DNA from 4 places in the Virgibacillus sp. 6R genome. Region 3 is predicted to be linked to each of the others. Evidence: predicted binding sites of a transcription regulator. Region 3 holds the regulator's gene; each other region holds the start of a gene.
The links. The regulator Rex, encoded in region 3, represses fermentation and respiration genes when NADH is low (regulators of the CRP and FNR family bind a similar motif). The targets are predictions, from matches to a motif close to TTGTGAAATATTTCACAA.
Positions count from the first base shown of each region.

Region 1: a site for Rex is predicted at 3,347-3,364, ahead of BKP57_RS18870 (hydroxymethylglutaryl-CoA synthase). Genes of this name have one in related genera too.
Region 2: a site for Rex is predicted at 3,424-3,441, ahead of BKP57_RS09875 (formate/nitrite transporter family protein). Genes of this name have one in related genera too.
Region 4: a site for Rex is predicted at 2,288-2,305, ahead of BKP57_RS12895 (nitrate/nitrite transporter). Genes of this name have one in related genera too.

Region 1 is NZ_CP017762.1:4,170,473-4,176,555, reverse strand. It holds gene BKP57_RS18880 (ABC transporter ATP-binding protein) at 1-841, opposite strand, end outside; gene BKP57_RS18875 (SRPBCC family protein) at 1,419-1,871, shown strand; gene BKP57_RS18870 (hydroxymethylglutaryl-CoA synthase) at 2,124-3,305, opposite strand; gene BKP57_RS18865 (YtvA family blue-light photoreceptor) at 3,685-4,476, opposite strand; gene BKP57_RS18860 (antibiotic biosynthesis monooxygenase family protein) at 4,521-4,973, opposite strand; gene BKP57_RS18855 (TRAP transporter large permease) at 5,596-6,083, opposite strand, start outside.
Region 2 is NZ_CP017762.1:2,182,043-2,188,125, forward strand. It holds gene BKP57_RS09860 (PH domain-containing protein) at 1-291, shown strand, start outside; gene BKP57_RS09865 (PH domain-containing protein) at 291-1,808, shown strand; gene BKP57_RS09870 (LURP-one-related family protein) at 1,780-2,292, shown strand; gene BKP57_RS09875 (formate/nitrite transporter family protein) at 2,563-3,381, opposite strand; gene BKP57_RS09880 (HAD-IA family hydrolase) at 3,714-4,277, opposite strand; gene BKP57_RS09885 (D-2-hydroxyacid dehydrogenase) at 4,344-5,306, opposite strand; gene BKP57_RS09890 (SLAP domain-containing protein) at 5,464-5,856, opposite strand.
Region 3 is NZ_CP017762.1:1,594,048-1,600,130, forward strand. It holds gene groL (chaperonin GroEL) at 1-28, opposite strand, end outside; gene groES (co-chaperone GroES) at 95-379, opposite strand; gene BKP57_RS07240 (CPBP family intramembrane glutamic endopeptidase) at 927-1,637, shown strand; gene BKP57_RS07245 (YdiK family protein) at 1,764-1,967, shown strand; gene BKP57_RS07250 (redox-sensing transcriptional repressor Rex) at 2,055-2,708, opposite strand; gene BKP57_RS07255 (ABC-F family ATP-binding cassette domain-containing protein) at 3,262-5,190, shown strand; gene BKP57_RS07260 (FtsW/RodA/SpoVE family cell cycle protein) at 5,305-6,083, opposite strand, start outside.
Region 4 is NZ_CP017762.1:2,820,630-2,826,712, reverse strand. It holds gene BKP57_RS12900 (nitrate reductase subunit alpha) at 1-2,229, opposite strand, end outside; gene BKP57_RS12895 (nitrate/nitrite transporter) at 2,366-3,898, shown strand; gene BKP57_RS12890 (hypothetical protein) at 4,167-4,415, shown strand; gene moaC (cyclic pyranopterin monophosphate synthase MoaC) at 4,734-5,228, shown strand; gene modB (molybdate ABC transporter permease subunit) at 5,290-5,961, opposite strand; gene modA (molybdate ABC transporter substrate-binding protein) at 5,961-6,083, opposite strand, start outside.

The DNA of each region.
Region 1 (6,083 bases), 2.2 Mb from region 3:
CAATCTGTCTAGTTTGCGTAACAGAAATTATGGAAACACCAGCTTGAATCAATTGAAGAATCATTTCATCGCTTTTTAACGGGTGTACTTTGAATATAACTTTATTTGCAAGTATTTGCATCGCATTTATTTTGGGGTTGTTGTCAAATTGCTTCAGTACTAAATAGTCAGCTGGAAGGGTCGTTTCAATCGTAACTGGGTTTTCTTTTGTTGCTAAAATTGTTTCAGTAGCTTCCATGAACTTGCCATTTCGCAAATGGACGATACGGTCTGCAAGTCGTTTTAAAAGTATATCGTCATGACAGGTGAATATGATGGTCAGTCCTTTTTCTTTTAGCTCATATAAAATAGACTCGACTTCTAATTGAGCGGTATCATCCAAACCCGATAATGGCTCATCTAAAATTAGCAGACGGGGAGAATGTAACAATGCTTGCATGATGTTTACTTTTTGCCTCATTCCTTTAGAATAGAGCTTCATTACTTTAGACGTTGCTTGTAAACCAAATTGCTTGAGAAGTTGGCGGGCTCTCTTCTTCGATGTTTCACGGGATAGCCCTTCAATCCTCCCTAAATGATAAAGGTAGTCAAATGCTGTAAACGACATATTTACCGGAAATTGTTCTGGTACATAGCCAATACGACAATTATCACGTTGAATAGTACCACTCGAAGGATGCGTAATCCCAGTTAAAAGCCGAAGCAGCGTGCTCTTCCCTGAACCATTCGTACCAATAATTGCTACTGCTTCGCCTTGACAAAAGGTAAAGTCGATATGATCTAAAATACAATTATTATTCACTTTTTTGGAAACATTCTTTCCTTGAATCAGTATCCCCACTTCACCGTACTCCCTTCTTTTTCACCGTTTGCTTCTACGGCCATTTTATTTGATTTATACTGGATAGCTGGATCGAGGCTCGCTCGAGCTCTCTACTTAGTGCCCATCAGCTTGTGAGTTAAACGTTCGGTTTGCTTACTTACTCGATCTGACTTAACTATTCCCCTTACTCGGTTGCTCGATCTAGCTTGAGGCTTGAATACTATGCTTGGTTGCTCGTTCTTACTTGTGACTTAACTATTCGCCTTGCTTATACTGTGTTGTGTACTTGCTTTACACTATTTCTTCTGTAAATAGCACCTTTTGTGAAAATAATAATCTCGATTACTATACCTATTGTTCATAATTTTTCCTATTCTCCATCTAGATTGATTATCTTCCGATTGATATATGGTTAAATATAGCTTATTTGTGGTATAAAATAAACTATAGCTTAATAATTGTTTTATATTAGCTGTTGATGTACGTTATAATTATTTAAATGAGGCGCGAATTTTCTTTATCCTATTTTGTTGCTGCTAAATTTAATACCAATTGTTACTAAACCTAGATAAATAAAAGGAGGCTGAGACATTTTATGCCTAGTGGAACGAAGAAGGTTACCCTAAATGTGCCAATTGAACATGTGTGGAATTTTGTTAGCGACATGAACTATTGGGCGCCATTAGTACCTGGTTATATTGATCATGAAATTATCAACGATAAGGAATCGACATGGACGTTCAAAGGCGACCTCGGTATCGTTCATAAGAAAGTACATTTAAAGGTGATTATCACCAAATGGGAAAAGCCTGAAAAAGTAACATTTGACTTGAAAGGCTTAAGTGAAAAATTTACCGGTAGTGGAGCATTTAATGCCAAGGCTATTAACGCTGACCAGACGAAAATGACCGGCCATTTGGATATCAAAGCAGGGGGAATAATGGGACCTGTGATCAATCCAGCGTTAAAATCATTTGTTCCTAAAATGACTTCAGAATTAACGGAAGCTATTTCTCAAGAAATAACCAAACGCCAAAGTTTTTCGTAAACTTTTGGACTAAGAAAATAGTCAGAACAGTCATCCAAACGATTTATTTAACAGTAAAAACTCCATGAATTGGGGTTTTCTCTTATTTCCTACTATTTTTAATTAAACAGAAGCGGATATGTGACTTCAGTTGAATCTTCCACTTATCTTCTGAGCTTCCCTACTTACTATGGAATAGCAAGTCTTACTGCAAATTGCATGCATAAAAAACGAGCGGATTTCTCCATACACGAGAAGCCCGCTCATACCTCTTTAAACCTTCACTTGACTACTATTCATGTAATGACGGATATGACCACCAACTCCAGAAAGCTTTATTTTAGCTGGGTCAGCGTCTACATCAAGTTCAAAATCTGTTCCATCCTTAGGCAATTTTGCTTCAAAGATTTGTTCATACTCTTCCACACTCACTTCTTTTCTCGACGCGAGTAAATCCTGATGTTGTTTCGTGTTTAAATGGACTTGATAATTAGGTTGCAGAAGACCAGTAAAGAACTCTCCAACAGCTCCAGAACCATAGCTAAACAACCCTATTCTATCACCCGCATTTAGATTGCTTTGATGTTCAAGCAATGACAGAAAGCTTAAATATAAAGAGCCTGTATAAATATTACCGACATGTTTATTATAAATTTTACTGTATTCCAGGTTTTCCAGTAAGCGATCTTTATCTGTTTCAGTGCCTTGATCATAAATAGTACGTAAAGCCTTTAATCCCATTTTTGTATATGGAAGATGGTAACAAATAGCAGCAAAGTCACCAATACCTAACCCTGTTTTTTGTTTATATGCATTCCAAATTTTTTCAAAGAACGACAAGTACATTTCATTCGAAAGTTTCCCATCTACCTGTGCATATTCCGAATAAACCGGACGCCAAAAATCCATCACATCCTCTGTTAAATAGGACGACGGCTCTTCAAGTGCCAAAATTTTTGGATCCTTACTAATGATCATGGCAACTGCGCCAGCACCTTGTGTCGCCTCACCGCCAGTTCGAAGCCCGTATCTCGCAATATCTGAAGCTAATACTAAAACCTTACTGTCTGGATTTAAAGCAATATGCCCTTTTGCCATTTGAATACCAGCAGTTGCGCCAAAACATGCCTGCTTTACTTCTACTGTTCTCGTATGAGGTTGCAGGTTCAGTAAATGATGAACATAAACCCCTGCTGCTTTTGAGTGGTCAACTCCTGTTTCTGTACCAAATATAACAAAATCAACTGCAGCTCTATCCGCATCATCCAGAATTTCCATTGCTGCGTTGGCAGCTAATGTAACTGCGTCTTGTGTAAGTGGTGCAATAGCCATTTTTTCCTGACCAATACCAATGGTGAATTTTGCCGGTTCTACGTCTCTAGCTTTTGCCAAATTATTCATGTCCACATATAAATGCGGAGCGTAAAAACCTATTTTATCAATCCCTATTTTCATAATAAGCTCCTTTACTTCATACTTGATAACACTTTTTATTTAAGTGACTATTTTCACAATTCATTATAAAAGTTCTACCATAGTACATCATAATATAATCTACTATTAAACACAATATTGGCGCTTCCATTTTTCGATGGAGCTAACAGAGTTAAGCCTTTCATTTTTAAGGATTAGAATTAATTTCAAAAAACAGCTCCCCCTTTCTGGAAACGTTGGAAAGGCGGAGAGTAGAATGAATGTTAGCGATCTCTGCCTCTACCCTTGCAGTTGGAAATCTCCAGTGTAAATTAGGAAGAATTTTCAAGACACAAAAGTTCAAAAAAAGCAGAAGGAGACGCTCGAGTAGTTGTCGCCTTCTGCTTTGTTAACGTGTAACCTATTTATCCTCTTTCTCCTTATCTATAAAATGCAACGCCATCTTTACATTTTTAAACGTATTCATATCTTTAAATGTATCCTGAATAATCACCGTTTTTAATGCCATATCAGGACGAATGCCAGCAAATAATAATTTTTTTCCCATTAATGAAATAAATTGGTGAATCTTTAATAGACGTGATACCGTGTATGTATCTACTTCGTGTAGACCAGATAAGTCAATAATAATATATTCTTCATTCGCTTGTTCCATATAGGTAGATATAGTTGCCATCATTGTTTCCATCCGTTGATCATTCATATTTCCAATGAGCGGCAAGACCGCTACATCATCGCGAATCGGTACAATAGGCGTTGAAAGCTTTTCGATCTCTAACAAACTATTTTGTAATAGTCGTTCGCTCTCCTTCTCATTGGTCACATCTTTTTGCACACCGACGAAGTAATATTTTTGTTCTTCTTCCACCCACATCGGGTCAATCGATAACTCATTCCAAAAGCCTGTCCCGTCTTTCTTATAATTGTATACCTGTATTGTAATCGATTCGTTTGCTTGTATTGCTTTACGAATCCGCTCCAAACTGTAAGGATCTGTTTCTGTTCCTTGCAAAAAGCGGCAATTTTTCCCAACTACTTCATTTTCCATATACCCAGTCAATTCTGTAAAACCTCTGTTTACAAAAATAATCGGATTTTCCTCTAAATTAGGGTCAGTAATAATTAATCCAACCCCAGTATAGTTTAATGCTTTTTCAAATAAATATAATTTTTCATGTCGTTTATTTACCATACTTACAGTCCTCTTTCGTTCATAATCTGCTATTTCTCGATAATTTAATTAGTAATTGGTCGATACAACTTGTGGTAAGGTTTGTTTTTTAGTACACCTGTTTCTTGGTCAATCCCTTGCTGTGTTTTTCTTTTTCTATGTGCATGTTGGTAGGCAGTAGATGCCTGCCAGTTTCGAAAAGCCTCCTCTGTCTGCCACTGAGTCAAGACTATATATATGTCATCTTGTACTGGGCGTAATACGCGAATTGCAACAAATCCTGGCTCATTTTCTATTAATCTAGGCCGGTTTAAAAACCGTTCTTCAAAACGTCTCCTTTTTTCATCATGAACAGGAATACAATTTAAAACAATAATACCCTTTGTTTGTAAAGTATTTGCTTGATCTATAATTTCGTATTTCTTTTTTTGTGCTTCCGAAGCAATCCAAATGTTGTTCCCGATTTCATTTATAGATAATTGTTGCTTCTCGTTTAGCTCTATTATGTTTACTTTCACCGTCAGCATCCTCCCTTGCAGTTCTTAATTTCAGCATAACATATTTTTGCAAAGCTTTAGCAACATAATGAAGTCTCAGCAGTTTACTTGATAGGTTATGTTTCGTTTCTGATCAAGCAATCTTCAATAAAGAAGGGTGGAAGCACCCCACCGTTGAAGCATTAACAAAGGCTACCATCTTAGGCTTCCTAAAAGATAAATACTTTTTATACGCGCGATGTCGCTAACATAGATTCCCTTGTCCTTAAGGCTATTAACAAGCTGGACAAACATGATCACTCTCGTAAGTACGGAAAAATTTAAAAACTATCGCAAGCTATGATGCTATATTTAATGAGAATACTAATTTCTAAAACTTGAAATACTAAAAGAACAAAGGCGCGGGGCGCCCGTTTAGCAACGTAGCGAATGGAACGAATCAACTAAAGATAAAGGAATCACGGTGAGGCGACGAACCGATGAGGACTTATCGTAGGGCGCATTTCTAAAGTCGCATCGTTGCTGGGCTCATGCGCCGGGCGTGGCTATTCAGTTATTTCGTTATCTCCAAGCACCTAATTTTATACTTTCTTATTCTGTAAAAAGAAGCTCTCATGTCCTGAAAGCCCCTTTCGCTAATAATTCATCTCATTAAACTCGGTAAAACAGTGACAATGGAAGGAAAGACAATGAGGATCAGTACGCAAATTATCATCCCAGCAATCATCGGGATAGCGCCTTTAAAAATGGTTTGTACAGGTATATCTGTAGCAACTCCTTTAATTACAAAAATACTAATCCCAAGTGGGGGCGTTAATGAACCGATATTAATTGCCATTACCATAATGATACCGAACCAAACACCGTTAAATCCCAACTCTAAAATAATCGGATAGATAATGGGAATGGTAAGCACAATAAGCGACAAACCTTCAATAAAACATCCAAGCAAAAACAATGCCAACAAAATAGCAATTAGAATAACATATGGGTTCAATTCCAAATGACTAACTAAACTGGTTAGTTCCACTGGTAGTCTGCTAATCGTTAAAAACTGGCTAAATAACGTAGCGCCAATAAGAATTAAAAAAATATATGCTGTCAATTTTACGGATTCATTAAAGGCAAGTT
Region 2 (6,083 bases), 590 kb from region 3:
GTGTTTTTTGAACCGATTCTACTACAAAAGTATTGGCGTTATGGAATAAACAAGGATTTTGTTCAACTAAAGCACGGAAAATGGAATATGGAACATCAAGTTATACCGATGACGAAAATTCAATATGTCAGCTTAAAGCAAGGTCCGATTTTGCGAAAGTATGGACTATCTAGTGTTTCCATTGGAACAATGGCGTCTACCCATGAAATCCCTGCTATACAGGAGGATGAAGCAAAAACCATTCGTGATGAAATCGCTGCACTCGCCAAAATTAAGGAAGTGGAGAACTAATGGAAACAAATAAACGCATGCACCCAATGATGATGCTCGTATCCTTTATTGCCTCATTGAAAGATATTTTTTTCATATTTATTTTCTTATTTGTAATTAATTTATCTTCCACGGCAACATGGGTTGAAATAGGTAGAATCCTGTTCTTTGTCTATCTTATTTATAAAGTTTTCTCGGTAATCATAACATGGTGGCGCACAACGTATAGCGTAAACGAGAGCTTTATTGAAATAAAACAAGGCATCTTTACACGAAAACAGCATCAAATCCCTTTTGATCGCATACAAAATGTCCAGACAAATACACCATTTTATTTACGACCACTTAACTTAACAGCACTTACGTTAGAAACGGGTGCAGAAGATGAGGATTCATCATTTACTTTTACCGCTATTTCGAAGCAAGAAGCAGAACAGATCGAACATGTTTTGGATTATTATACAAAACAGCAAGGTCAGGAGCCTGAAACAACAGAAACAAATGAAACAGAAACGGCTGATTCCAACGCTCAACCTGTTATGAAAGATAAAAGAATTGTTCACTTTAACCCTACTAAAAAAGATGTTTTAAAAGCATCTGCATTATCCTTTAGCTACTTATTACTCATTCCTGTACTAGCTTCACTGCTGAGTAATATTGATGAAGTATATGACTTATCAGAAACAGGTGAAAAGATTTTTCATTTTCTAAGAGAATCATGGTTTTGGCTTAGTGTACTTATTTTTATGTTTATTATAATCGCGATTGGATTTGGATTAGTTCGCACATATTTAAAATATGGACGCTATGAGATTTCCTCTGACCAAGAGAGGATATATATTCGTAAAGGGGTATGGAATGAGCAGCATTTTTCTATTCGCAAGCAAAATGTGCAAGCCGCTCATATTGAACAATCATTGTTAAAACGTATGCTTCGGATAGCAGAGGTAAAGCTAATCAGTGCTGGTGGCGTTGACCTTTCCGGTGAAGAAATAAACTCACTTTATCCCTTTTTACCAATAAATCGAGCTCACCACATGATTGAGGAAATACTGCCTGAATTTGCAATAAAAGCGGGTATGGAGCAGCTGCCGAAGAAATCTTTAGTTGCAAGAATATGTCAAATCCCATTGCTTTGGATTACTGGTACAGCCATAATTGTCATTTTCTTTCCAAAGTGGTGGCCAGTCTCGATTATTTTGTTCCTGTTAACGATTGCATCAAGAATACTAGATTATTATTTTACCTGCTATTTGATTCATGGAGAAATATTGCAAATCCGAACAGGAGGTTTCTTCATTACAACAAGTATTACAACCCGCGAGAAAATCATTGAATTTAAGCTTGAGCAAAATTTAATTCAAAAACGCTTTGGTCTGGCAGACATAGAAACAACAAATCGCAGCAAACCCATTCATGTCAATGCCTTATATAATATCCCCATTGACATGGTCCAACGTACGTTTGCGTGGTATACAGGTCGAAGCCCTAAAATAGAGGGAGGATCATATGGAGAACAAGATCTATATAGAAGATAATTTTTTTTCAGCAGGAAGAACAGCAATTAGGAACCATCATAATGAAAAAATCGGTGACTTAGATTTAAAAACAGCTTTCTCATCTAGTATTAACGTGTATGATAGTCAAGGCACAAGGCTTGCAGAAGGAAAGTTTAAAAGCTCCTTTTCTAGTCAATGGGTTGTCATCGATGCAACTGCAGAAATAATCGGAACGTTAAAAGCGAACTGGTTTTCCTTTAAAAAAAAGTACACGTATACCTTAAAGAATGGACATGAATACACGATTACCTCACCTGTTTTCTCCAAAACATTCACAATGACAGGTGAGCAGGAACGGGAAATAGTAGCTTCCTTCACTCGTGTCAGTAGCTTTTTTTCTTCTCCTGCGTATGAACTCATAAACCATACAGATCGTTTATCGATGGAAGAATTCATTGTTGTCGTCATGGGTGTCAATGCGATTGAAAAGAGTCAAGCCGCAGCAAGTAGCGGAGGCAGCTAAAGAGCGCTTGTCACGAGCGGGGGGCCGATGCCTTCTCTTACAGCGATAGAGGTTGGACCAAGTTCTTTTATAAAATAAGCCACATGAATCAAAGTACCACCCAACTAGTTCATGCGGCTTATTGTTCATATGTTACAAACGTCAAATGATGTATCTGTTAGCCATTTTTTGCACTGTAATAAAATGCACGTGCAACTATTTTAGCTCTTTAGTATATCACCTTTTGCTTATGTTCATGGCTTTATCTTCGGACTCACCTTATTCAAGCCTTTACCCAAGTTTTCTTTCCCCCGCTACTCGGTTTGACTGTTTATACTGTTTATCAGGTGAGGCTAAATAAGCATAGACACCGCCTAAAAAGAATCCGCCACCAACAATATTTCCTATCGTCACAGGGATTAGATTATAAATCGCTCCTAGGAAGGTAATCGTTTCCGGGTGAGGTGCTGTTAACGCCAGCGAAAAAGTTACCATGTTTGCTACACTATGTTCAAATCCAGAAGCAACAAAACCAAACACTAAAAGCATTGTCACTAATATTTTGGCGCCATCGCCTTTTATATGCATCGGAATCCAAACAGCTAAACAGACGATTAAATTACATAAAATCCCCCGAAAAAATAGTGCCCATATACTTAAATCCATCTTGGCAGCAGCTGTTTTCATTAAATAATGACTGTCCTCTGCTGAAGCATATAATCCTGTCCCAACAATTAATAAGGCAAAGAAAATTCCTCCGATTAAGTTTCCACTATAGCAAGCCAGCCAATTTTGCAATGTGTCCTTAACGGTTGTCTGTTTTCGTAGCGTACTCATCGTAAAATACATCGTATTACCAGTAAATAATTCCGCGCCACCATAAATAATCAACACAAGGGCAACTCCAAAAAAAATGGAAGCCATTATCGTTGCAGTAGGTGAATGAATATCAAAATAACCTTCTGCTAACCTATAGGATAGTATTAATCCTATCCCTACATATACACCTGCTAAAGCTGCTTTTAGCAAATATTTTATAAGTGAAGTATTTAGTAATGCTTTCTTTTTTAAAGCAAGATTTACCGCTTGTTCGATTGGTTGACTTTCCATTATGATTACTCCTTTTGTTTTATGCTGTAATAAAGCTGTTTAATGTGAAATAATTCACATTTATACTGTTAAAAATGGTAGTCCTCACGTATTTTAATAAAGTAAGAGGACTACATTATATCTATCTTCTATGTCCTATTAACATCCGTACTAATAAATAGTAACGTATATTTAGGATGAAGGAAAGATGTTTTTTTCATACATATAGCAAATTATAGCTTTATTAGCAATCAAACAGCTCAAGTGTTATTTCATTCCATCATTTCTATCATTATAAAAGGAAGAGATGACTTACAGCGCATCTTTATTTCCCTTCCTTTTTAAAATAGGTGCTATAGCTTAACCGTATCCAAGAATGCATGATAGTTGCTTATATGAAAATCTGCATCAGCTTGCTTATTTTGAAAGCTGCACGTCTTGATGCCTAATTCCTTGGCCGGTAGCAAATCAATTTCTCGATCGCCTATCGCTACATCAATTTGATGTTTGTTGTGTAAATAAGCATAGGAGGAACTATCTGGCTTACGTGGAAATTGGTCATCGCTCGTGACCATATCCTTAAAATAAGAAGTTAATCCGTGGTAGCCTAAGATGCGTTCCACATTTTTACGATCTTTATGTGTCATTATGACATTTACCTCTGCTGCCTGCAAAACTCCCTCTAAGCCGGGAAATGGTTCCACCTCCTCTGGCTTCATGTTATCTACAAGACGACGCACCTCTACCTCCTGTTCCTTTGTCATTTGGAAATATGCGATCGCATGGGAAAAGGACTTCTTTAACTGCCTATAAATTTCATTCTCGGTTGCCGTTTTTGTTAAAACTTGCTTGAAACACTTTGTGTAACTCGGATATGTATTGATAAGGGTTCCATCAAAGTCCCATAGTAAATGCATCTTTTTCTACTTCTCCTTTTCTTTACATAATGGTAGCTATCCCCTTATAAGGGGTAGCCACGTTATCTAATACCCCTTTTCAAAATTAACGAGATTGACTGTTGGTATTTCCCCTTTGAGGTAATGTTGTAGATTAGGCAGAAAGATTTCATCGATGACGCGCTCGTCATAATGCTCGGTTGAGCCTGCCGTATGGGGTGTAACGATGACATTTTCCATCTCCCATAGCGGACTATTCGCAGGTAAGGGTTCGGAGGCGAACACATCCAATCCTGCACCTGCGATCTCATTTTGCTGTAAGGCTTGAAGCAAATCTCCCTCGTTTACAATAGCACCTCGACCAATGTTGATTAGTATCGCCGAATCCTTCATCCGTTTAAATTGGGTAGCTGTAAACATATTTCTCGTTGCGTCGGTTAATGGTAATGTAATCACAACAAAGTCACTTTGGGAAAGTACTTGATCGAGCTGTTCTGGCTTGTACATCTGATCAACGTAATCGGTAGGCTTTCCCGAGTGGCGTACACCAAGTACCTTCATTCCAAATGCTTTAGCAATTTTAGCTGTTTCCAATCCAATGGCCCCAACACCAATGATTCCAATTGTTTTATGATGAATTTCTTGTTTTAAACGTGCATGGTACCATTTTTTCTCTTGCTGTTGCCTAACATAGGTATGAATTTTTCGAGTGAGCCCCAAAATTAGTGCAAAAATAGTTTCCGAAATGGGATAAGCGTGAACACCATTTGCACTCGTTACAAGAACATTATGTTGTTGCAACTTGATTAATGGAAGGTTATCAATTCCAGCGCTCCATGTTTGTACCCACTTTAGACGCTTATTTTCGGCAAGTACAATAGGCTCGATCGCCTTTTTCCAGTGTAAGATAATTTCCGCCTCTTTTAAATCGTCCCTTACTTCTTCCAATTCTTTGTTCGCGACTATTCTCCAATTTGGAAGTGCTTGTTGTATCCTATTTACATGTGCTTCCTTTAAATCCATGTTCATAACTAATGTCCGCTTATCCATCGTATCCTCCTTCTCCAGTTACCTATTGTTTTCCTGCAAATTCTGTTGCTTACAGATAAATAGAGATAGCTTATTTAATACCTTTTATCACCAGTTGCGGTTATCTATTGCTTAAAGCCTTCCATTTTCCTTCTCAAAAATACGACAGCTTCAAAATTCAGATTTCGTTTAGTGATGTACTTCGCAACTTACCTTCTTTGAAATTTGGCTCTTGTTGCATTGTCTTTTTAGGAAAAATAAACGTCCAAGGCATACTGCACTTACTAGGAATAGCCAATCTTTTGTCAGAAAATGTTTCCGTTGCAATTGGAGTGTTTGCTTCGTAATAAGTCAATGTTTGATTATGAAGGATCCAATCTGTTTCCAGACCATTTTGAATAAGTACCGTTATTAATAAATCACCAAGATGGTTATGCGCTTGGTTTAGTAATAGAAATGGGCGAAGCGGCTTGTCCTTTTCATTTGCTTGTTCAAAAACATGTTTTATTCTTTCCCGATCTCTAGCATCAATGGTTCTGTCCCAGGCCGATTCAAAAATTAAACGTTGCATATTCTCACCTCATTTACGCTTAGTATACCATTTTCGCGTGTCATTCGCTTACCATTCCTTTACATATACTATACCAACCATGAATACTGTGCACTTGGATCAGAGACTTGGTAAAAAACAGTAGTGGTACAAGTCATACTGGCTGAATACAATAGTATCGGAAAGATGAAATGGAGATAATAATTCATTATAAGCAATTATATCCCGTATATAAGGTGCTGTAAGAC
Region 3 (6,083 bases):
CTTCACTAAATTTAATTTCTTTAGCCATCGATAAGTCCTCCTTTGATTTGTTCAAGTTAGTTCAAATTAAGTATTTTCTATATTTATATCGAGATTAGCTTACTACAGCCAGGATGTCGTTCTCACGAAGAATTAAGTATTCTTTGCCTTCGTATTTCACTTCCGTACCGGCAAATTTAGAGAAAATGATACGATCTCCTTCTTTTACTTCCAAGGCAATTTTTTTCCCATCTTCTGTTACGCGACCAGAACCAACTGCAACAACTTTTCCTTCTTGAGGTTTTTCTTTTGCAGAGTCTGGAAGTACGATACCGCTTGCAGTTTTTTCTTCTTGTTCAACAAGCTCGATAACAACGCGATCTCCTAGTGGTTTAATCATGTGTAGAAAGCCTCCTTAATCCTATTCTCATATTTTTATTAGCACTCGAATCAGGTGAGTGCTAATTCCAATTATTATAATAAATAATTCCAGATAAAAATGCAAGTATGAAAGCATAATTTTTTTATTTTGTTTTTTTACATGCAGTAAAAAAGAAGCATAAACTTTAACGGATAATATGCAATATACCAAACTTTTTAGTCTAATTACCATCATACATATACGTTCAATCTTTCTGTTATATAGAATCATCTATTTATGATAAAATAACATGTACATTCTATGTTATCGTTAATAGATGAGATGAATCAAATATAAACTACTTAAACAATGAATAGTATTTTTGCTGGGTTTTTAACTCCCCATAATAAAATACTGTACGGTTATAAAAACTATACTAAAAAATTCTGTTTTTCTCCATTTGCTTCAAAATACATTAGTTAAATGGACTATTAATTTACTTGCTTTTTCTTCATCCCATTAGGAAAAATCATAAGAAGTATGAATAGAATCTATATGTACACCAAAGAAAAGGAGTCGTTTTATTTTGCCAAAAAGATATTGGTGGGTTATTATTACCTACATTATTACACAGTTTTCTGTCTTTTTAACAGCGAATTTAGTATATAATGCATTTACAGTTTCCAAAGGAGAAGCAATTGTTTATGGATCGATTATCAGTTTTGTATTAGGTCTTATTGTCGTACTGTTCTTGATGAAGCCTGATATGAAGCTAGGATTGCAGCAACGTGATGGTGCTTCTGTTGGAGGGATCATCATCTGGTCACTTTTAGGTGCGTTTATAGCTATATTTAGCCAAGGCATAGCTAACTTTATTCAAACGATGGTATTTGGAGTTGAACCAGGCTCCGAAAACACACAAGGAATCATGGAAATGACTCGAGCTGTCCCTTTATTTATGATCATTCCAATTCTAGCTGCACCCATTTTAGAAGAAATAATTTTTCGCAAAATTATTTTCGGAGGTCTTTATAAACGGACGAACTTTTTTATTGCAGCACTTTTATCTGCAGTTATTTTCGGTTTGATTCACCGTGAACCGCAGCATATTTTAGTTTACGGAACAATGGGGCTCGTGTTTGCTTATTTATATGTGAAAACAAAGCGAATCATCGTTCCCATTTTTGCTCATATGGCAATGAACGGGCTTGTTGTAATTGCACAATACAACATTGATCCCGCAGAACTGGAAAAACAGCTAAATGAACTGCAAACTATTCTCTTTGGTTATTTTTAATTATAGTTAGCGGGAACCAGATACAGCTATGTTCTGGTTCCTGCGCTGTTGTAATAGACAAAGATTTCGATTAATTAAGATTGGACGTAAAATAAGAAAACGTTTTATTGTTGGAGGCTTTAAATTATGAGAGTTTCACCCAAGACAATGGGGATCATCTATCTTATTATGGGAGCATTCTTTACATATGTTGCTATTTTAAGTGTAGACGAGACAATGTGGAATATAACAACGATGGTCTTAGCATTATTTGCTACGCTTGAGACTGGTGTTGGCATCCGTTTACTAGCTATTCACTTTCAGCGCAAACGGAACAACAAGCAGGAATAAGGGGGACACTTCCTTATTCCTGCTTGTTTACTCTAGAAAGCATATAAATTTGTTAGCCCACTGCAGAAAAAGCTATATCCACCTTACTTACTCCTCTTCCTCTTCTTCATCTGTGGTGAGAGGGTAATGTTTTAAGAAATAAACCAATGCTTGTAATTCTACTGCTAAGTCGATATGATGCACTCGAATATTTGGTGGTACAGTAATTCTCGCTGGTGTGAAATTCAATATTCCTTCAACACCCTGTTCAATTAAATGGTCAGCCATACTTTGTGCTTCACTTGCGGGGATAGTTAATATCGCCACTTGAATATCGCCCAATTTATCATCTAATTCCTCAATATGGTACACTGGAACATCACTAATCGTGGTTCCTACTTTTTTAGGGTCGCTGTCAAACGCCATTTTAATTGCTATATTATTGTTTTTCATAAAATTATAATGTAAAAATGCCGTACCTAAATTACCAACACCAATAAGTGCAACATCTGTCGTTTCATCCTGATCCAATGTTTTCCGAAAAAATTCAAGCAAATATTCCACATTGTAACCGTATCCTTTTTTACCTAACGCTCCAAAATACGAGAAATCTCTGCGAATTGTAGCTGAATCAACTTTAACCGCATCGCTGAGTTCTTTTGAAGATACACGCTTTTTTCCTTGATGATTTAAATTGTTTATAAATCGATAATACAGTGGTAAACGCTTTGCAGTCGCTTGAGGTATTTTATTTTGCTCCATCATATTAATTCCTTCCTTTACTTCAATATTGGTTGTTCGTTAAAACATACTATCAACTAATATCTCGGCTCTACCGTTAACATTTTCCTAACAAAATTGTGTATCGCTTACATAAAAAAGCAACAAAAAATACAAAACCAAAGTTCTTATGCTATAGGCAAGGATGCTTCATACTTTAAAATGATTCATTATCTCGATACAAATATCGTCCATTCTAAAACAATGGGCTTTGCGTAAATTTATTCGAATCATTTACACTTCCATATACAAAGAGCCTAATGCACTATTACTCCCTTCCTATCAATTTCTTGTTATTCCTATGTTTAAAAAATGGAAATTAAAGGCAACTTATTCGTCTTTCTTTTTCTTTTTTCATGTAAGCAGGGAAAGGTAGATACCTAAAATAACGTAAAGCTTTTTTATAATATATTTAATCTCTCACTATCTCTCCTTTATTTTAACAGAAATATGGAAATAAGTCGTGACTTAGTTCACAATTATATTGATTGATTTTAGGAAAGTAAGATACACTAGGAGAGATGGGGTGAATATAATGATACTGATGCAAATCAACGGACTCACAAAATCATTTGGTGCTGATAAAATCTTATCAAATATAAAGCTGGAAGTAAAAGACCATGACCGAATAGCAATTGTTGGAAGAAATGGCTCGGGGAAATCTACTTTATTGAAAATAATGGCAGGAGAACTAAGTTACGATCAGGGTGAATTATTCCGACCTAAAGACCTGACAATGGGTTATCTCGCACAACATACGACGCTAGAAACTGAAAAAACGATTTGGCAGGAAATGCTTACTGTGTTTCCTGAATTAAAAAAACAAGAACAACAGCTTCGCTTCATGGAACAGCAAATGGAGCAAGCTACAAACTACAGTCCAGAAGCTTATCAAAAATTATTACATGATTATGACCGCCTACAGCACAGTTATGAACAAAATGGGGGTTATACTTATGAAGCAGATATAAAAGCCGTCTTGAATGGATTGAATTTTCACATGTTTGATTATGACACACCGATTCAAACACTAAGCGGCGGGCAAAAAACAAGGCTTTCATTGGGAAAGCTGTTGTTAAAAAAGCCGCAGTTGCTTATTTTAGACGAACCGACCAACCATTTGGACATTGAAACATTAAACTGGCTTGAAAGTTATCTAAGCAATTATCCCGGGGCTGTAGTTGTTGTATCACACGACCGCTATTTTTTGGATAAAACAGTGTCTATTGTTTATGAAATCTCTCGGCATCAGACAAAACGATACGTGGGAACTTATAGTAAATACTTAGAGCAAAAAGCACTTGATTTTGAAAAAGAATGGAAAGAATATGAAAAGCAACAAACAAAAATTATGAAAATGGAAGACTTTATTCAGCGGAACATTGTACGAGCTTCGACAACGAAGCGAGCCCAAAGCAGACGTAAACAACTGGAAAAAATGGAAATAATAGATAAACCATTAGGTGATGAAGCCTCTGCATCGTTTTCATTTAGGATTAACCGTCGAAGTGGCAATGATGTGCTGAAAATAAACGACTTGTCGTTCCGGTATCCAGGTGAAACAGATTATTTATTTCAACATGTACATCTGCAGATCAACCGAGGAGAAAGAATTGCTCTTGTTGGGCCAAACGGAATTGGTAAAACGACGTTATTAAAAATGGTGACTGGACAACTAAAATCGACTCAAGGAACTATTCAGCTCGGAACCAATGTACAAATCGGCTATTATGATCAGGAACAAGCAAACTTACACTCCTCCAAAACAGTACTTATGGAATTATGGGATGACTACCCAACGACAAATGAGAAAGATATTCGAACCGTACTCGGTAATTTCCTGTTTTCCGGAGATGACGTCTTAAAGACTGTAAATGCTTTAAGTGGTGGTGAAAAAGCGCGATTAGCTTTAGCAAAATTGATGATGCAAAAAGCAAATCTATTAATTCTCGATGAACCTACCAACCATTTAGATATCGATAGTAAAGAAGTATTAGAAGCGGCATTAATCGATTTCCCTGGTACGATCTTATTTGTTTCGCATGACCGTTATTTTATTAATAAAATCGCTGATCAAGTGGCAGAACTGCAAAAATTAAAAACGACGATCTATCTTGGAGATTATGATTATTATTTGGAAAAAAAGGCGGAAGAAGCAGAATTAAAACGATTGAATAAAACACAACAGGATAGTGGCAAAACCTCCTCTGGTGAAAGAAGACTTGATTTTGAACGTGATAAACAAATGCAGCGAGAAGAACGAAAGAAACAAAGGCGAATTGAGGAACTGGAAACAGAAATTGAACAGTTAGAAGGTCAAGTAGAGCGATTGGAAGGCCAGATGGAATTACCAGAAGTATATCAAGATCATGAAAAAGCGTTGGAACTATCGCAAGAGGTAAATCAACATAAACAGAAGATCGATCAATTAATGGAAGAATGGACAATATTGCAGGAAGATTAACTCCCCCACATGACATTTGCTTGTCATGTGGGGGAATTTCAATTTTATATACACGAAGACCGACAATGAATTTTTGTGGATAAAACAGGTGTTATCGTTTCTTATCCACAAGCACTATTTAAATAAATAATCGTTTTGGATAGAGTTTTCCACAGCAATCCGGTAAATCACTCCGAAACCGAGCATCGCTGCCATCACCGAGCTTCCACCATAGCTTACTAAAAGTAGCGGTATTCCTGTTACTGGCATGATTCCTAAAGCCATGCCAATATTTTGAAACACGTGGATAAGCATTAGGCTCATATAGCCAAAACAAGTATACGCAGCAAAGGCAGAGTGTTTATAAATCGAAAGACCAATCATCACCAGTTTGTACAGGAAAATAAAGTACAAAAAGATAACGAGCGCACTGCCGACAAAGCCAAAGCTTTCACCTATAATAGAGAATATAAAGTCAGTTTGCGCTTCGGGAAACGACACTTGCTGATTACCTAACCCTTTGCCAAATAATTGTCCGGAGCCAAGTGCCATAAAGGCCTGATCAAAATGCCATGAGGCATCACTTGCTTCCTGCGTTGGATCAAACCAAGTCAGTATTCGGTCTATTTGGTATTCCTGCTCTTTACCGACCAAATCTTTTGCTAAATCAGGAAACTTAACGATAAAAGCTAACACAGCTCCCAAACCAGATGAAATACTAACAATTAATGTGGTGATAATCTTCCAATTAATACCTGAAAGGATAATAATAACACCAGCTATAAATAGATAAACCATGGACGTACCAAAGTCAGGTTGCTTCATAATCAATAACACCGGAGCAGCTACAATGGCAAGGATTTTAAAGAGCAATTTTAAGTCCGATTTGATTGTCGGTATAACAAATTTTTCTT
Region 4 (6,083 bases), 1.2 Mb from region 3:
TTCTGGGCGTATCGTATCTTCATCCGTATTTAACAACCCATGTGACGTTCCTAATAAGTATTTCAGAAAATATTCGTGTCCTTTACCTGAACTGGAAATCAAATTAGCTCGCCAGACAAATAAATTTCTCGGAAAATTGACAGGATTATCTGGATCTTCTATGGCAAATTGCAGCTTTTGTTGCTTTAATTGTTCTGCGACATATTGACCAATTTGCTCAGTCGTACTATTTCCTTTGGCTATTGCTTGTTTATACAATTCAATCCCATTTTGATTAAATGTAGGATAAGACGGCAACCAACCGAGCCTAGCAGCTAATACATTGTAATCACCGTGGTGATCATATCTTGCTTTATCTACATGTGCTGCAACGAGATCACTCACTGGTGTCTCTTCAAATCGCCATTGGTTTGTAGCGAAATAGAAAAAAGAAGTTCCATTTTGCAACTTTGGAGTCCCGCCCCAATCTTTGGCTGTAGCTATTTGCGTCCAGCCTTCTACAGGGCGTAATTTTTCCTGTCCTACATAGTGAGCCCATCCTCCTCCATTCACTCCTTGGGCGCCGACCATTAACACAAGATTGACAATTGCGCGATAAATGGTGTCAGAGTTGAACCAATGGTTAATGCCTGCTCCCATAATAATCATTGATCGACCGTTTGTGTCAATAGCATTCCGGGCAAACTCTCGAGCTATTTTTATAACTAATTTCCGATCTACGCCACTGATTTCCTCTTGCCAAGCTGGCGAGAAGGGTGCAATCGCATCATACGTGCTAGCAACCTCACCACCGATGCCTCGGTCCACCCCATAATTTGCCAGCATTAAATCGTAGACCGTTGTAACATATTCCCGCTTCCCATCTAGCTCCAATTCCTTCACGGGAACTGCCCGTTTTAATAGTTTTTTTGTCGTATTGTCAAAGTAAGGCATATCTACATTTACTACTTTATCTTCTAAACCTAAAAAGCTTAAGATGGGTTCAATTGGTTCTCCTGTTAGTTCGTCTACCAGTAAGAGATTCCATTTTCCTTCATCACTCCAGCGAGATCCCATCGTTCCTTGTGGAATAGCAAAGTCACTGGTTCGTTGGTTATACATAGCTGGCTTCCATTCGCTATGTCTACATGCTTTTTTTAAATCTTTCGCATGCAAGAAACGATCCGCCAGAAAATGCTGTTTACCTTTTTTCAAACGAACTATAAATGGAAAATCCGTGTATGTTTTGGCATATGTCTCAAAATATGGAGTCATTTCCTTATCGTAAAACTCATTTAAAATAACATGTCCCATTGCCATGGCAACAGCTCCATCACTTCCCTGCCTCACGGACAACCAATCATCCGAAAACTTCGTCGACTCCGCATAGTCGGGGCTAACAGAAACGACCTTAGTCCCTTTGTAACGCGCTTCTGCTAAAAAGTGAGCATCCGGGGTACGCGTCAATGGTACATTGGATCCCCATGTTATGATATAGCCTGCATTAAACCAATCGGAGCTTTCTGGTACATCCGTTTGGTCTCCCCAAATTTGCGGTGATGCTGGAGGAAGATCTGCATACCAATCATAAAAGCTTAACATTGGACCACCTATTAATGACATGAACCTACTTCCAGCAGCATGACTAATCATCGACATTGCCGGAATCGGTGAAAAGCCAACATTACGGTCTGGACCATATTTGATTACCGTATAAAGAACCGAAGCGGCAACTAGCTTTGTTACTTCTTCCCAATCAGCACGAACTAAGCCACCTTTTCCTCTAGCAGTTTTATACTTAGCTGCTTTATCTTTATTTTCTACAATACTTCGCCAAGCTTCTAAAGGATGGTTGTATTCTTTTAATGCTTCTCTCCATAATTGTAATAATTTTTTCCGAACATACGGATATTTCACTCGGAGAGGACTGTAAAGATACCAAGAAAAGCTAGCTCCCCTCGGACAACCACGTGGTTCAAATTCTGGCATATCTGGTCCAGTTGTAGGGTAGTCCAAATGCTGCCCTTCCCACGTAACGATTCCATCTTTCACGTAAATATTCCAACTGCATGAACCCGTACAGTTCACACCGTGTGTAGAACGAATAACCTTGTCATGTTGCCACCTATTTCGGTACACTCGTTCCCAATCTCTATTTCCTTCTTGTAGCTGGCTATGATTATTTGCATACGTTTCTTTTGGTTTCAAATAGTTAAGTCGTCGCCAAAGCGGTGAGCGTTTCCTCTTCATGGGCTATCCCTCCAATGAATCTCTTTAAACTCATTTAATCACCACTTCTTATGAAAAGATGTGATATACATCACACCCTCGGAATAAAAAAATTTATATGATAAATATAATTTAAACGAGAGAGGAAGGAACGGTTATGTTAAAAAAATCAGGTCTTCAGCTTTCCTTGCAAACTTCCAGTCTAATTATCGGCTTTATGGTATGGGTATTAATCTCTTCCTTGATGCCCAGTATGAAAGAAGATATTCCATTAACTGCTGGACAAGTCTCGTTAGTTACGGCTATCCCGGTTATTTTAGGTTCCGTCCTACGTGTTCCTATTGGGTTCTTTACCAATCGATATGGCGCAAGGATTATCCATATTATTTGTTTCTGTGCGCTACTGCTCCCGGTCTTCTATATAAGTCTTGCTAATTCGTTTATAGATTTAATTATCGGAGGATTTATAATTGGTGTGGGCGGAGCTACTTTTTCCATTGGGGTAACCTCTTTACCAAAATATTACCCAAAAGAAAAGCATGGATTAATCAACGGAATATACGGCGTAGGGAATATTGGTACGGCTATTACTACTTTCTTAGCACCGGTTATTGCCCATTCCTTTGGCTGGCAAAGAACGATTCAATTCTACCTTGTACTTATACTCTTGTTTCTTATCTTCAATATTGCATTTGGCGATAAAAAAGAATCCAAGGTTAAAACATCAATGGTTGAACAAATAACCAAGGTATATAAGAATTCTACCCTATGGTTTCTAAGCCTATTTTATTTTATAACGTTTGGCGCATTTGTTGCATTAACTGTATTTTTACCTAACTTTTTAGTTACAAATTTTGCATTGACATCTATTGATGCAGGTGTGCGAACCGCCGTCTTTATTGCAGTTGCAACATTTCTTAGACCAGTAGGTGGATGGCTAGCAGATAAATTTAATGCCTATTATATACTCATGGCTGTATTTGTTGGTGTAGCCATTTCTGGTATTCTATTATCATTTTCACCAAATATTCATTGGTATACGTTTGGCTCTCTTTCCGTTGCCATAAGTGTTGGAATCGGCAACGGAACCGTATTCAAGCTGGTTCCATTATACTTCTCAAAACAAGCTGGGATTGTTAATGGTATCGTGGCAGCAATGGGAGGATTAGGTGGGTTCTTTCCCCCAATTATATTAACCACCGTTCATAATATAACGGGGCATTATGCCATCGGATTTATGGCACTTTCCCAATTTGCTTTCATAAGCCTAGTAATTGTTATATTCATGTATTACCAAGAACAAAGAGATCTAGAAAGAAAAGTATTCGAAGGAACCTCAGAAGGGATTATGATAACGAACATCCATGGGGAGATTCAATATGTTAACCCTGCCTTTACAAAGATGACAGGGTACAGTAAAGAAGAAGCAATCGGGAAGAGACCTAGCCTTTTGCATTCTGGAAAACAGGATAAGTCTTTTTATGAACTAATGTGGCAAGATATAAATAAACATGGTTATTGGCAAGGAGAAATATGGAACAAGCGGAAAAATAGTGAAGTGTATAAAGAATGGTTACATATAAGCACCATTAAAAATAATGCTGGACAAATAAAATACTACGTTGGCATGTTTAATGATTTATCTATGTATAACCGACCAATAATCAGCGATAAAAATGTTTCTTCATAATGAAAATAATTAAGAGGGCGTTCCTATGTCTATTTATAAGACTTGTAGGAGCCTTCTTTTGTATGCATTTCTTTGTTTTTACGTAAACTTTTGGCTTTTTGAGCTAACCCATTTTCATACTATCGTAAATAAAATGAAATACGGGACCAAATATATACGAATTTGTTTTTGCTTCCATTAATGAAGGGTATGGAATAATAGATACGTAATTATTATGGGAAAATTCAAACTGTAATACAGTACGTATACATGATTGGAGGTAACAACAATGAAAAAGCGGCGAAAGATGATACGAGCTGTTAAGTATACTGGAGCAATCGTTTTAACTATCGGGATTTTAATATTTTTATATGGTTTCTTTATAAGTGACAGAAGCTATATAACAGGCATCGGGATCGGTACTGTTATGGGCGCAGGCTTCCTCTTTATAATGGGTATTTTTTTTGCAGCAACAGAAGAATCATTGAAAGAAAGATTAAGTAGATGGAGAAATAAATTTAGACGAAAAAATAAATAGACGGGGGAGTGCCCCCCCTTCCATTATTCATCCGCTTACATCATATGCAGTAATTCTAAGCCCTCGCTTATGAAACTCTTAAATAATTCTGAAATATGTAAGCGAAAAAACCAACAATGGTGGATAAATAAAAATATAGCTATCAGTCTATTGGCTGATCATTTTTGCTAAAATCGGCTAATAGGTAAAGAGATATGAGGCTTATCATTACAAGAAATGCACTACTATAGACAATAGCTATAATTTCATTTTAGGAGGATAGAATGGTAAAATAGTGATACAGAATCACTCTTTTTAACAAAGAAAGCAGGTGACAGCATGGCAGACTTCTCACATTTCAATGAACATGGAAGGGCTAAAATGGTTGATATTTCTGAAAAAAATGAAAGTGAAAGAAAGGCAATCGCCCGGTCAAGTGTAAATATGAATAAAATGGTTTATGAAAATATTGTCGAACAAAAGAATAAAAAGGGAGATGTACTGGGGGTAGCTCAAATAGCTGGTATCATGGGAGCAAAGCAAACATCATCCCTCATTCCGATGTGTCATCCGATACCGATTAGCAGTGTAGACCTTTCATTTACTTGGGTTGAGTTAGATGCATATGATATGTATCAGTTAGTTATCCAAGCTGAGGTTAAAACAGTCGGTCCAACAGGAGTAGAAATGGAGGCGTTAACCGCAGCCGCCACCGCAGCATTAACTGTTTATGATATGTGTAAGGCGATCGATAAAGGGATGACGATTGGACCAACCTTTTTGCAAGAAAAAAGCGGTGGCAAAAGCGGCGATTATCATAGGGGCACAAACTAGCTACGTATTACATCAGTAAAGCGGAAATATTGTTCACGTAGCAGGGATAATTTTCTCCCTGCTATTTTTTATGCTCTTTATTTCTCGTTAATCCGTTCATTAAGAATAATAAAACAAACGAAAAACCAATACTGATAAGCGCATAATAGGCTGCGATTTCTATTTTTCCCGATTCAATTGCAAGATAAATTGCGGTTGGGATGGTTTGTGTCTTCCCCGGAATATTCCCAGCAAACATTAGCGTTGCTCCAAACTCGCCAAACGCCCTCGTAAAGCTTAAAATAAACCCAGTCGCAATGGACCGGTAAGATAATGGAATTGTAATGAAAAATAACAATTTCCAACTCGACGCTCCGTCTACCTTGGCCGCGCCGCGAATATTATCGTCAACCATTTGGAATCCTGTTTTAAGTGATTGATACATGAGTGGGAAAGCAACAACGCTGGCAGCAATAATTGCCGCAGTGACCGTAAATAGTATCGTTTGCCCACGTAGCAAGGAAATGGCTTGCCCGACAAAACTGTTGTTACCGAAAATCATAATTAGTAGAAACCCGATTACTGTCGGCGGTAACACAAGCGGCAAGAAAACGATAGTTTCAATGATCGCTCGCCCTTTAACATTTTTTTCTGTCATCCAGAATACAGATATAATCGCAAAAGCAAATACGATAACTGTAGCTATACTAGCTACGACAAGTGAAAGCTGAACAGGATGCCATGACCAAGCCATTAATCACCCACCAACTTATTACTAATAACAAAACCAAATTGGTTAAACAGCTCTCTACTCGTTTCATTTTGCACATAATTATAAAATTGTTGAGCTGCTTCTTTCTTCTTCGCGGATTGCTC